3 linked regions of the Pseudoduganella dura genome follow. The protein of the gene in region 3 interacts with the protein of the main gene of each other region in a pairwise test. Links are inferred from orthologs where the notes say so. Each region holds a gene or a part of one and is shown on either strand. Other genes may lie near its edges.

What was found.
Region 1: the proteins of secA (region 3) and ybgC interact in binary tests that used the Escherichia coli proteins (3 or more experiments, as listed by UniProt). The link is inferred for Pseudoduganella dura from one-to-one orthologs.
Region 2: the proteins of secA (region 3) and secB interact in binary tests that used the Escherichia coli proteins (3 or more experiments, as listed by UniProt). The link is inferred for Pseudoduganella dura from one-to-one orthologs.

Annotation. Positions count from the first base shown.
Region 1 is NZ_WNWM01000002.1:1,201,639-1,204,389, forward strand. Bases 73-2,751 are described here. They hold ybgC (tol-pal system-associated acyl-CoA thioesterase), read left to right. Parts: upstream 73-1,047; coding sequence 1,048-1,455; downstream 1,456-2,751. Other genes in these bases: GJV26_RS05475 (SDR family oxidoreductase), read left to right, coding at 115-861; tolQ (protein TolQ), read left to right, coding at 1,551-2,243; GJV26_RS05490 (ExbD/TolR family protein), read left to right, coding at 2,261-2,698; tolA (cell envelope integrity protein TolA), read left to right, coding at 2,702-2,751.
Region 2 is NZ_WNWM01000002.1:2,795,342-2,798,383, forward strand. Bases 73-3,042 are described here. They hold secB (protein-export chaperone SecB), read left to right. Parts: upstream 73-1,304; coding sequence 1,305-1,781; downstream 1,782-3,042. Other genes in these bases: gpmA (2,3-diphosphoglycerate-dependent phosphoglycerate mutase), read right to left, coding at 73-376; GJV26_RS12205 (rhodanese-like domain-containing protein), read left to right, coding at 480-881; grxC (glutaredoxin 3), read left to right, coding at 897-1,157; GJV26_RS12220 (SH3 domain-containing protein), read left to right, coding at 1,884-2,327; GJV26_RS12225 (NAD(P)H-dependent glycerol-3-phosphate dehydrogenase), read left to right, coding at 2,329-3,042. Also shown: more of gpmA, read right to left, coding at 1-72. UniProt on the Escherichia coli protein: One of the proteins required for the normal export of some preproteins out of the cell cytoplasm. It is a molecular chaperone that binds to a subset of precursor proteins, maintaining them in a translocation-competent state.
Region 3 is NZ_WNWM01000002.1:1,977,058-1,980,402, reverse strand. Bases 13-3,285 are described here. They hold secA (preprotein translocase subunit SecA), read left to right. Parts: upstream 13-328; coding sequence 329-3,085; downstream 3,086-3,285. Other genes in these bases: GJV26_RS08650 (GNAT family N-acetyltransferase), read left to right, coding at 3,168-3,285; GJV26_RS08660 (DciA family protein), read right to left, coding at 13-226. In the rest of the region: more of GJV26_RS08660, read right to left, coding at 1-12; more of GJV26_RS08650, read left to right, coding at 3,286-3,345. UniProt on the Escherichia coli protein: Required for protein export, interacts with the SecYEG preprotein conducting channel.

The DNA of each region.
Region 1 (2,751 bases), 780 kb from region 3 along the record:
GGTAGCGCGACCAAACACTGTCAATTCGGCTACAATCGCGAGGATTTGCCGGGCATGGTGGAAGCGCTTGACCCACCAGCGGACCCACGCCAACCGCACTTTCGAGGAATGCTCATGATCGTCTTCATTACCGGCGCTACCGCCGGCTTCGGCGCCGCGATGGCGCGCATCTTTGCCACCAATGGCCACCGCGTGCTGATTTCGGGCCGCCGTGAAGACCGGCTGGAAGCCCTGGCCGGCGAGCTGGGACCGAACGTGCGCGCCGTGCCGCTGGACGTGACCGACAAGGCGGCGATCCATGCGGCGCTCGAAGCGCTGCCGGCCGGCTGGCGCGATATCGATGTGCTGGTCAACAACGCCGGCCTCGCGCTCGGCGTGCGGCCGGCCCACGAGGCGCAGCTGGAAGACTGGGAAACGATGATCGCCACCAACTGCACCGGCCTGGTGACGATGACGCGCGCCGTGCTGCCCGGCATGGTGGCCCGCAACAGCGGCCTGATCATCAACCTGGGCTCGGTGGCCGGGCGCTTCCCTTACCCGGGCGGCAACGTGTATGGCGCCACCAAGGCCTTTGTCGACCAGTTCACGCTGAACCTGCGTTCGGACCTGGTGGGCACCGGCGTGCGCGCCACCAATATCGCGCCGGGCCTTTGCGGCGGCACCGAGTTCTCGAACGTGCGGCTGAAGGGCGACGACGCCGCCGCCGCCAAGGTCTACGAAGGCACCACGCCGCTGACGGCCGACGACATCGCCGCGACCGCCTACTGGATCGCCACTTTGCCGCCGCACGTCAACGTGAACATGATCGAATTGATGCCCACTTGCCAGGCTGCCGGTCCGCTGGCGATCAAGCGTGTCTGACATGGCGACGATGCGGCGGAATTTAATTGCCTTGGTGCACCATTCGTAAGCGAATGTTACAAGTATTGGTGGGCTCCCACGAATTTGTTTAACTGATCAGCTTTTCATAACGTCAGCAAACTTTTGGCAACGGTTTTGCATGAATCGCGTAGAATGTTGCCTGATAACACTTGTAACAATACCACCATGGCTTCAGAGTTCACCTGGGAGGTCCGTGTCTACTACGAGGATACGGACGCGGGCGGCATCGTCTATTACGCGAATTACCTGAAGTTTTTCGAACGCGCGCGTACCGAATGGCTGCGCGCGATTGGTGTTGAGCAGCAGAAACTGCTGGAAGAGCACGACGCGATGTTCGTGGTGAAAAATGTCAGCGCGGACTATCATGCGCCCGCCAGACTGGACGATGCTCTACACTTGACGCTAGTTATCGAGAAGCTTGGTCGTGCCTCTGTCGTGTTCCGGCAGCAGGCATGGTGCGGCTCGACCCTGTTGAACACGGCTCATGTCAAGGTTGGTTGTGTCGATTCCGCGCTGCGCCCCTGCGCGGTGCCCGACGCCGTCGCCGGACACATGCGCGCCTACGTGAGCTGACCGGCCGGCCTCGGGCACTTTGCACTTCGACGGATTACCGGCATGCACCGTGCCCGTACTCACCAATTGCTTACTATTGTACAACTAATTTATAAATGAACGAGTCCCAAGATCTTTCCTTCATTGCCCTCATCTCCAATGCGCACCTGATCGTTCAGCTGATCATGGCGCTGCTGCTTGGCCTTTCCATCGTCAGCTGGACCTATATCTTCAAGAAATTGTTCGACGTGCGCGCCGCGCGCCGCCTGACGGTCGATTTCGAAAAGACCTTCTGGGCCGGCGGCAACCTGCACCAGCTGTACCAGGCCGCAGGCAGCAACCGCGCCAACAACGGCGCGCTGTCGCGCATCTTCGAAGCCGGCATGGGCGAGTTCATCAAGGGCAAGCAGGCGGTGGCCGCCAACCGTGAGACGTTCGATGGCGGCGCGCTGCTCGATGGCGCCCGCCGCGCGATGCGCGCGGCGTTCCAGCGCGAGATGGATGTGCTGGAATCGCACCTGGCATTCCTGGCGTCGGTCGGCTCCGTGTCGCCGTACATCGGCCTGCTCGGCACCGTGTGGGGCATCATGAACGCGTTCCGCGGCCTGGCCAACGTGCAGCAGGCCACGCTGTCGGCGGTGGCGCCGGGCATCGCCGAGGCACTGATCGCCACCGCGATCGGCCTATTCGCGGCCATCCCCGCCGTGGTGGCCTACAACCGTTTTTCGCATGATATCGACCGCCTGGCGATCCGCTTCGAAAGCTTCGTCGAAGAGTTCTCGAACATCCTGCAGCGTCAGTCGCGCTAGAACGAACGGAGACCACGATGGCTTCTTCCTTCAACAGCAGCATGCGTGGCGGCCGCGGCCGCAAGCTGAAATCCGAGATCAACGTCGTGCCGTATATCGACGTGATGCTGTGCCTGCTGATCATCTTCATGGTGATGCCGAGCTCGAACAATCCGAGTTCGATCGACTTGCCGCACGCGGAAAAATCGGTGCGTCCGCCGGATGCCTATATCCAGGTCACGCTCAAGCCCAATGGTGCGCTGTCGATCGGCATCGCGGGCAAGAATGCCGATGCGCCGGAAACGGCGCCGAACCGCGATGCCCTGGTGCGCAAGCTGGCAACGCTGCACGAGGACAATCCCGATTATCCGGTGCTGATCGCGGGCGACAAGGAAAGCAAGTACGACGACGTGATCCAGTTGATTTCCGAAGCGAAAAAGATGGGCATCAACCGCGTCGGTCTGGCGACGAAGTAAGGCATGGCGACAAATGAAGCAAACACGGGCGGCCCGTATCGGGTGCCCCGCAA
Region 2 (3,042 bases), 820 kb from region 3 along the record:
CTTCCAGCGACGGCGGCGGGATGTCGTAGCTGCGGCGCCAGACCAGCACCTGCTTGTCGCCGAACTTGGCGGCAGTCTCGCCCTTGTCCAGGCCCTGCAGCGCACCGTAATGGCGTTCGTTCAGGCGCCAGTCGTTCCTGACCGGCAGGTACATCAGGTCCATCTCGTCCAGCGTCAGCCACAGCGTGCGGATCGCCCGTTTCAGCACCGACGTGTAGCACAGGTCGAACGTGTAGCCTTCGCGCTTGAGCACTTCACCGGCGGACTTCGCTTCCTTCACGCCTTTTTCGGTCAGGTCCACATCGGTCCAGCCGGTAAAGCGGTTTTCGAGATTCCACGTGGACTCACCATGACGCATGAAAACAATTTTGTACATAGGGCAATCTTTTTAGAAGGGTAGGATGGGAAATCTGCAGCCGGAGCCGTTGTTCGTCTTCTATTTTATAATGCGCGGATTGAGTTCAACCATTGGAAGCTAAGTGAAATTCATCCTCGACCATATCTTTCTTGTTGGCATCGCCGTCTTGTCCGGTGGCGCGCTGCTTTGGCCCTTGCTGACGCAACGGGGCAAAAAGGCGACCCCGCAGCAGGTTACGCTGTTGATAAACCGGGCCAAAGCCACCATTGTAGATGTACGCGACGCTGCCGCTTTCGGTGCGGGGCACCTGCCGGATGCGAGGAATATTCCGCTGGGTGAACTGGCCAAGCGCAGTGGCGAGCTGGAGAAGTTCAAGAACAGGACGGCCGTGGTCGTCTGCCAAAAAGGGACGCGGGCCTTCGGTGCCGCAAAGATTCTGGAAAAGGCGGGGTTTGCCGATGTGGTCGTCCTGGACGGCGGCATCGACGCATGGAAAACCCAGGGGTTGCCGATTACCAAATAAAGGAGGATTACCGTCATGACCGCTCAAGTAACGATGTACACCACCGCCGTTTGCCCGTATTGCATCCGTGCCGAACGGCTGCTGGAAAGCAAGGGGATCAAGAACATCGACAAGATCCGCGTCGACCTCGATCCCGACCAGCGCCAGATGATGATGCAGAAAACCGGCCGCCGCACGGTACCGCAGATTTACGTGGGCGAAACCCATGTCGGCGGCTTCGACGACCTGTATGCGCTGGACCAGGCCGGCCGCCTCGATCCACTGCTGAACGGCTGACATTTCTTGCCGATTTAATAAAATTACAACGCCGGGCAAAAAAAGGCTGGCAGGCATATTTGTTTTGCTACAATTGCCCACGCGTTTGATCCAGGCCCCCCTGGGCGGACGACATAATCATCTGTCCAAATTCATTGAAAGCGTTCCATGTCTGACGAAAACCTGCAACCCGTATTCCAAATCCAACGCGTCTACCTGAAAGACCTGTCGCTGGAACAGCCGAATTCCCCGGGCATCTTCCTGGAGCAGGAAGCCCCGTCGATCGAAGTGGCCCTGGATGTGGGCGCCGTTCCACTGCAGGAAGGCATCTTCGAATCCACGGTGACGATCACCGTGACCGCCAAGGTGAAGGACAAGGTTGCATTCCTGGTGGAAGGCAAGCAGGCAGGCATCTTTGAAGCGCGCAACATTCCAGCCGAACAGCTCGATCCGCTGCTGGGCATCGGTTGCCCGAATATCGTGTACCCGTACCTGCGCGCCAACATCGCCGACGTGATCACCCGCGCGGGCTTCCCGCCGGTACACCTGGCCGAGATCAACTTCGAAGTGTTCTACCAGCAGCGCCTGCAGGCCATCGCCGAACAGCAAGGCAAGCTGGCCGAAGGCACCAGCACCGTTCAGTAATCCGGCTGAACAGAAGCGGCCCGGTGTTTCACCAGGCCCGCTTCGCTCCCATATCAAAGGCCCGTTGTGGCCTTTGATCATTTTGGACGAAAGTTTTTAGCAATGAGTATTACCCGCTTGATAATGGGCGCCATCGTGTTACTGGCGAGCGGCGCCGGCTGGGCTGCCGATTTCAAGACGGTTGGCGCGGCGCCCGCCGTGCTGTACGACGCGCCTTCCACGAAGGGCGTCAAGCTGTTCACCGTGCCGCGCGGCGCGCCGCTGGAAATCGTGCTTACCTATGGCGACTGGGTCAAGGTGCGCGACGTGTCCGGCGACCTGGCCTGGACGCCGGCGCGCGGGCTGTCGAGCCGCCGCAATGTCATCGCCCGTGCGCCGAACGTGAAAATCCGCGCGGCCGAGGACGATGCGTCCGCCGTGGTGTTCACGGTCGACAAGGGCGTGCTGCTGGAGCTGGGGGAACCCGGCGCGAACGGCTGGATCAAGGTGCGTCACCGCGACGGCCTGGCCGGCTACGTGCGCGGCAGCGATATTTGGGGTTATTGACATGCAAGACAATCCAACGAGCCGGCGCCGCATCACCGTCCTGGGCGCCGGCGCCTGGGGCACGGCCGTCGCCATCGCCGTCGCCGCCCGGCACGATGTCGTGCTGTGGGGCCGTAACGCGCAAGCCATGGCGGACATCGCCGAGGCCCGCGACAACACGCACTACCTGCCCGGCTTTCCCTTCCCCCCCGCCCTGCGCGTGAGCGCCGATTTCGATGAAGCGGTCGCTCACGCGCAACGCGACGCCGACGGCAACGACGGCCTGCTGATCGCGGCCACGCCGGTGGCCGGCCTGCGCCCGCTGCTGCACAGCCTGAAGGGCCGCCCGATCCCCAACCTGGTCTGGCTGTGCAAGGGTTTCGAATATGACACCGGGCTGCTGCCGCACCAGATCTTCCGCGAAGTGCTGGGCGACGCTATTCCCGGCGGCGCGCTGTCCGGTCCGTCGTTCGCGCAGGAAGTGGCGCGCGGCCTGCCGTGCGCGCTGACCATCGCCTCCACGTCGGCCGCGCTGCGCGACTGCGTGGTGGCCACGGTGCATGGCGGCACGATGCGCGTGTACTCGAGCGACGACCTGATCGGCGTGGAAGTCGGCGGCGCCGTGAAAAACGTGATGGCGATCGCCACCGGCTGCGCCGACGGCCTGGGCCTGGGCCTGAATGCCCGTGCCGCGCTGATCACCCGCGGGCTGGCCGAGGTGACCCGCCTGGGCACG
Region 3 (3,345 bases):
CCGGCAGCAGCGGGGCCAGGCGGTCGTGACGGCGCAGGAAGTCCGTGGCTTCGACCGCATTCCGGTTCTGGTTGGGGGAGTTGAATCGCATGCGCGAAACATAGCATAGCCGCGCCGTGCGTGCAGCATCGGCGGTGCGGGCCGCTGCCGGTGCCGGACGATAATGGCCAGGGCCGCGGTGCAGGCGGCGATTTGCATTTAGGCTATTGTCTTTCCGGCGGGCCATCCCCAAGTACCCCCGTGCTAAAATCATGGTCTTTTGCCACAGGCTTTGGGCGAGGTCGCGAAGCGAGCTTCTTTTAAACGGCATTTACTCAAGAATTCAAGCATGTCCTTACTGACCGCGATTTTCGGCAGCCGTAACCAACGGCTGCTCAAGCAATACCAAAAAACCGTCAAGGCAATCAACGCCCTCGAACCCGAGTACGAAAAGCTGTCGGACGCCGAACTGCAGGCGAAAACGCCTGCCTTCAAGGCACGCGTCGCAGCCGGCGAAGCGCTGGACGATTTGCTGCCCGAGGCCTTCGCGGTATGCCGCGAAGCGTCGAAGCGCGTATACAAGATGCGCCACTTCGACGTGCAGCTGCTCGGCGGCATGGTGCTGCATTACGGGAAAATCGCCGAGATGCGCACGGGTGAAGGCAAGACGCTGACGGCAACCCTGCCGGCCTACCTGAACGCGCTGTCCGGCAAGGGCGTGCACATCGTGACCGTCAACGATTACCTGGCACAGCGCGACGCCGAAACCATGGGCAAGCTGTACCGCTGGCTGGGCCTGACCACGGGCGTCAACCTGGGGCAGATGGAGCATTCGGTCAAGCAGCAGGCGTATGCCGCCGACATCACGTACGGCACCAACAACGAGTTCGGCTTCGACTACCTGCGCGACAACATGGTGTTCGACCTCAACGACCGCGTGCAGCGCGGCCTGAACTACGCGATCGTCGATGAAGTCGACTCGATCCTGATCGACGAGGCGCGCACCCCCCTGATCATTTCCGGCCAGGCCGAGAACCACACCGACCTGTACCACAAGATCAACGAAGTGCCGAAGATGCTGACCCTGCAGATCGGCGAGGAAAAGCCGGACGGCAAGGGCAGCATCGAAGTGCCCGGCGATTACACGAAGGACGAGAAGGCGCACCAGGTGCTGCTGACCGAAGCCGGCCACGAGAAGGCCGAATCGATCCTGACGGGCATGGGCCTGCTGCCGGAAGGCGCCTCGCTGTACGACTCCGCCAACATCACGCTGGTGCACCACCTGTATGCGGCGCTGCGTGCGCACGCGCTGTACCACAAGGACCAGCACTACGTGGTGCAGAACGGCGAAGTGGTGATCGTCGACGAATTCACGGGCCGGATGATGACGGGCCGCCGCTGGTCCGACGGCCTGCACCAGGCCGTGGAAGCGAAGGAAGGCGTCAAGATCCAGAACGAGAACCAGACGCTGGCCTCGATCACGTTCCAGAACTACTTCCGCATGTACGGCAAGCTGTCCGGCATGACCGGTACCGCCGACACGGAAGCCTTCGAATTCCAGGACATCTACGGCCTCGAGACCGTGGTGATCCCGCCGAACCGCCCGTCCGCCCGCAAGGACAAGCAGGACCAGGTGTACAAGTCGGCGCAGGAGAAATACCAGGCGATGGTCACCGACATCCGCGACTGCTACGAGCGCGGCCAGCCGGTACTGGTCGGCACCACGTCGATCGAGAACTCCGAACTGCTGGCGTCGATCCTCGACAAGGCCAAGCTGCCGCACAACGTGCTGAACGCGAAACAGCACGCCCGCGAAGCGGAAATCATCGCCCAGGCGGGCTCGCCGAAGGCCATCACGATCGCCACCAACATGGCCGGTCGTGGTACCGATATCGTGCTGGGCGGCAGCCTGGAGAACCAGATCAAGCTCCTCGAGGCGGATGCGAACCTGTCCGACGCCGACAAGGAAGCCCGCGCGCAAAAGCTGCGCGACGGCTGGCAGGCGCTGCACGAGCAGGTGGTGGCGGCCGGCGGCCTGCACATCATCGGCACCGAGCGCCATGAATCGCGCCGGGTCGACAATCAGCTGCGCGGCCGTTCCGGCCGCCAGGGCGATCCGGGTTCGTCGCGCTTCTACCTGTCGCTGGACGATCCGCTGCTGCGCATCTTCGCCGGCGACCGCGTGCGCGCGATCATGGAACGCCTGAAGATGCCGGAAGGCGAACCGATCGAGGCCGGCATCGTCACGCGGTCGATCGAATCGGCGCAGCGCAAGGTCGAAGCGCGCAACTTCGACATCCGCAAGCAGCTGCTCGAATACGACGACGTGGCCAACGACCAGCGCAAGGTGATCTACCAGCAGCGTAACGAGCTGCTGGAAGCCACCGAGATCTCGGAGATGATCCAGAACCTGCGCCACGGCGTGTTCACCGACCTGGTGCGCCAGTACGTGCCGGAAGAATCGGTCGAGGAACAGTGGAACGTGCCGGCGCTGCAGGCCGTGCTGGCTTCGGAGTGGCAGATCGACGTGCCGCTGGCCGGGATGCTGGAAAAGGAAGGCAACCTGACCGACGAGGACCTGGTCGAGCGCGTGACCGCGGCTGCGGACGAGCAGTACAACACCAAGATCGCGATCGTCGGCAAGGAAGCGTTCGGCGGCTTCGAGCGCAGCGTGATGCTGCAGGCGGTGGACAGCCACTGGCGCGAACACCTGGCCGCGCTCGATCACCTGCGCCAGGGCATCCACCTGCGTGGCTATGCGCAGAAGAACCCGAAGCAGGAATACAAGCGCGAAGCGTTCGAACTGTTCGCCCAGATGCTGGACATGATCAAGAACGAAGTGGTGCGCCTGGTGATGACGGTGCGCATCCAGTCGCGCGAGGAAGTCGAAGCGGCCGAAGCGGCATTGTCCTCGTCGCATGTGGAAAACATCCACTTCCAGCACGCCGACTTCGATCCGAACGCGGCGCCGGAAGAACTGCTGGCCCCCACGTCCGCCGGCATGCCGGATGCGCAGGTGCAGATCGGGCCGAAGGTCGGCCGCAACGATCCGTGCCCGTGCGGCAGCGGCAAGAAGTTCAAGGCTTGCCACGGCAGGCTGGCTTGATGTCGAGTTGAAAAAAGCCGGGGCGCGCCCCGGCTTTTTTTTCGCCTGCAGTCTTTCCATCCCAACCGCGAGGTCATCCGCGATGACGAAGCCATTCCCAACCGACGTGCCCGCGATACGGGTAGCGCAACCCGATGATCACACCGTACTGGCAGGCCTGCTGCGCCAGCTCGGCTATGAGCTTGCGCCCGCGCAGGTCCGGGACAAGCTGCAGGCGCTGGGTGCCAGCCCGGCGGACCGTATCCTTGTCGCGGTCCTGC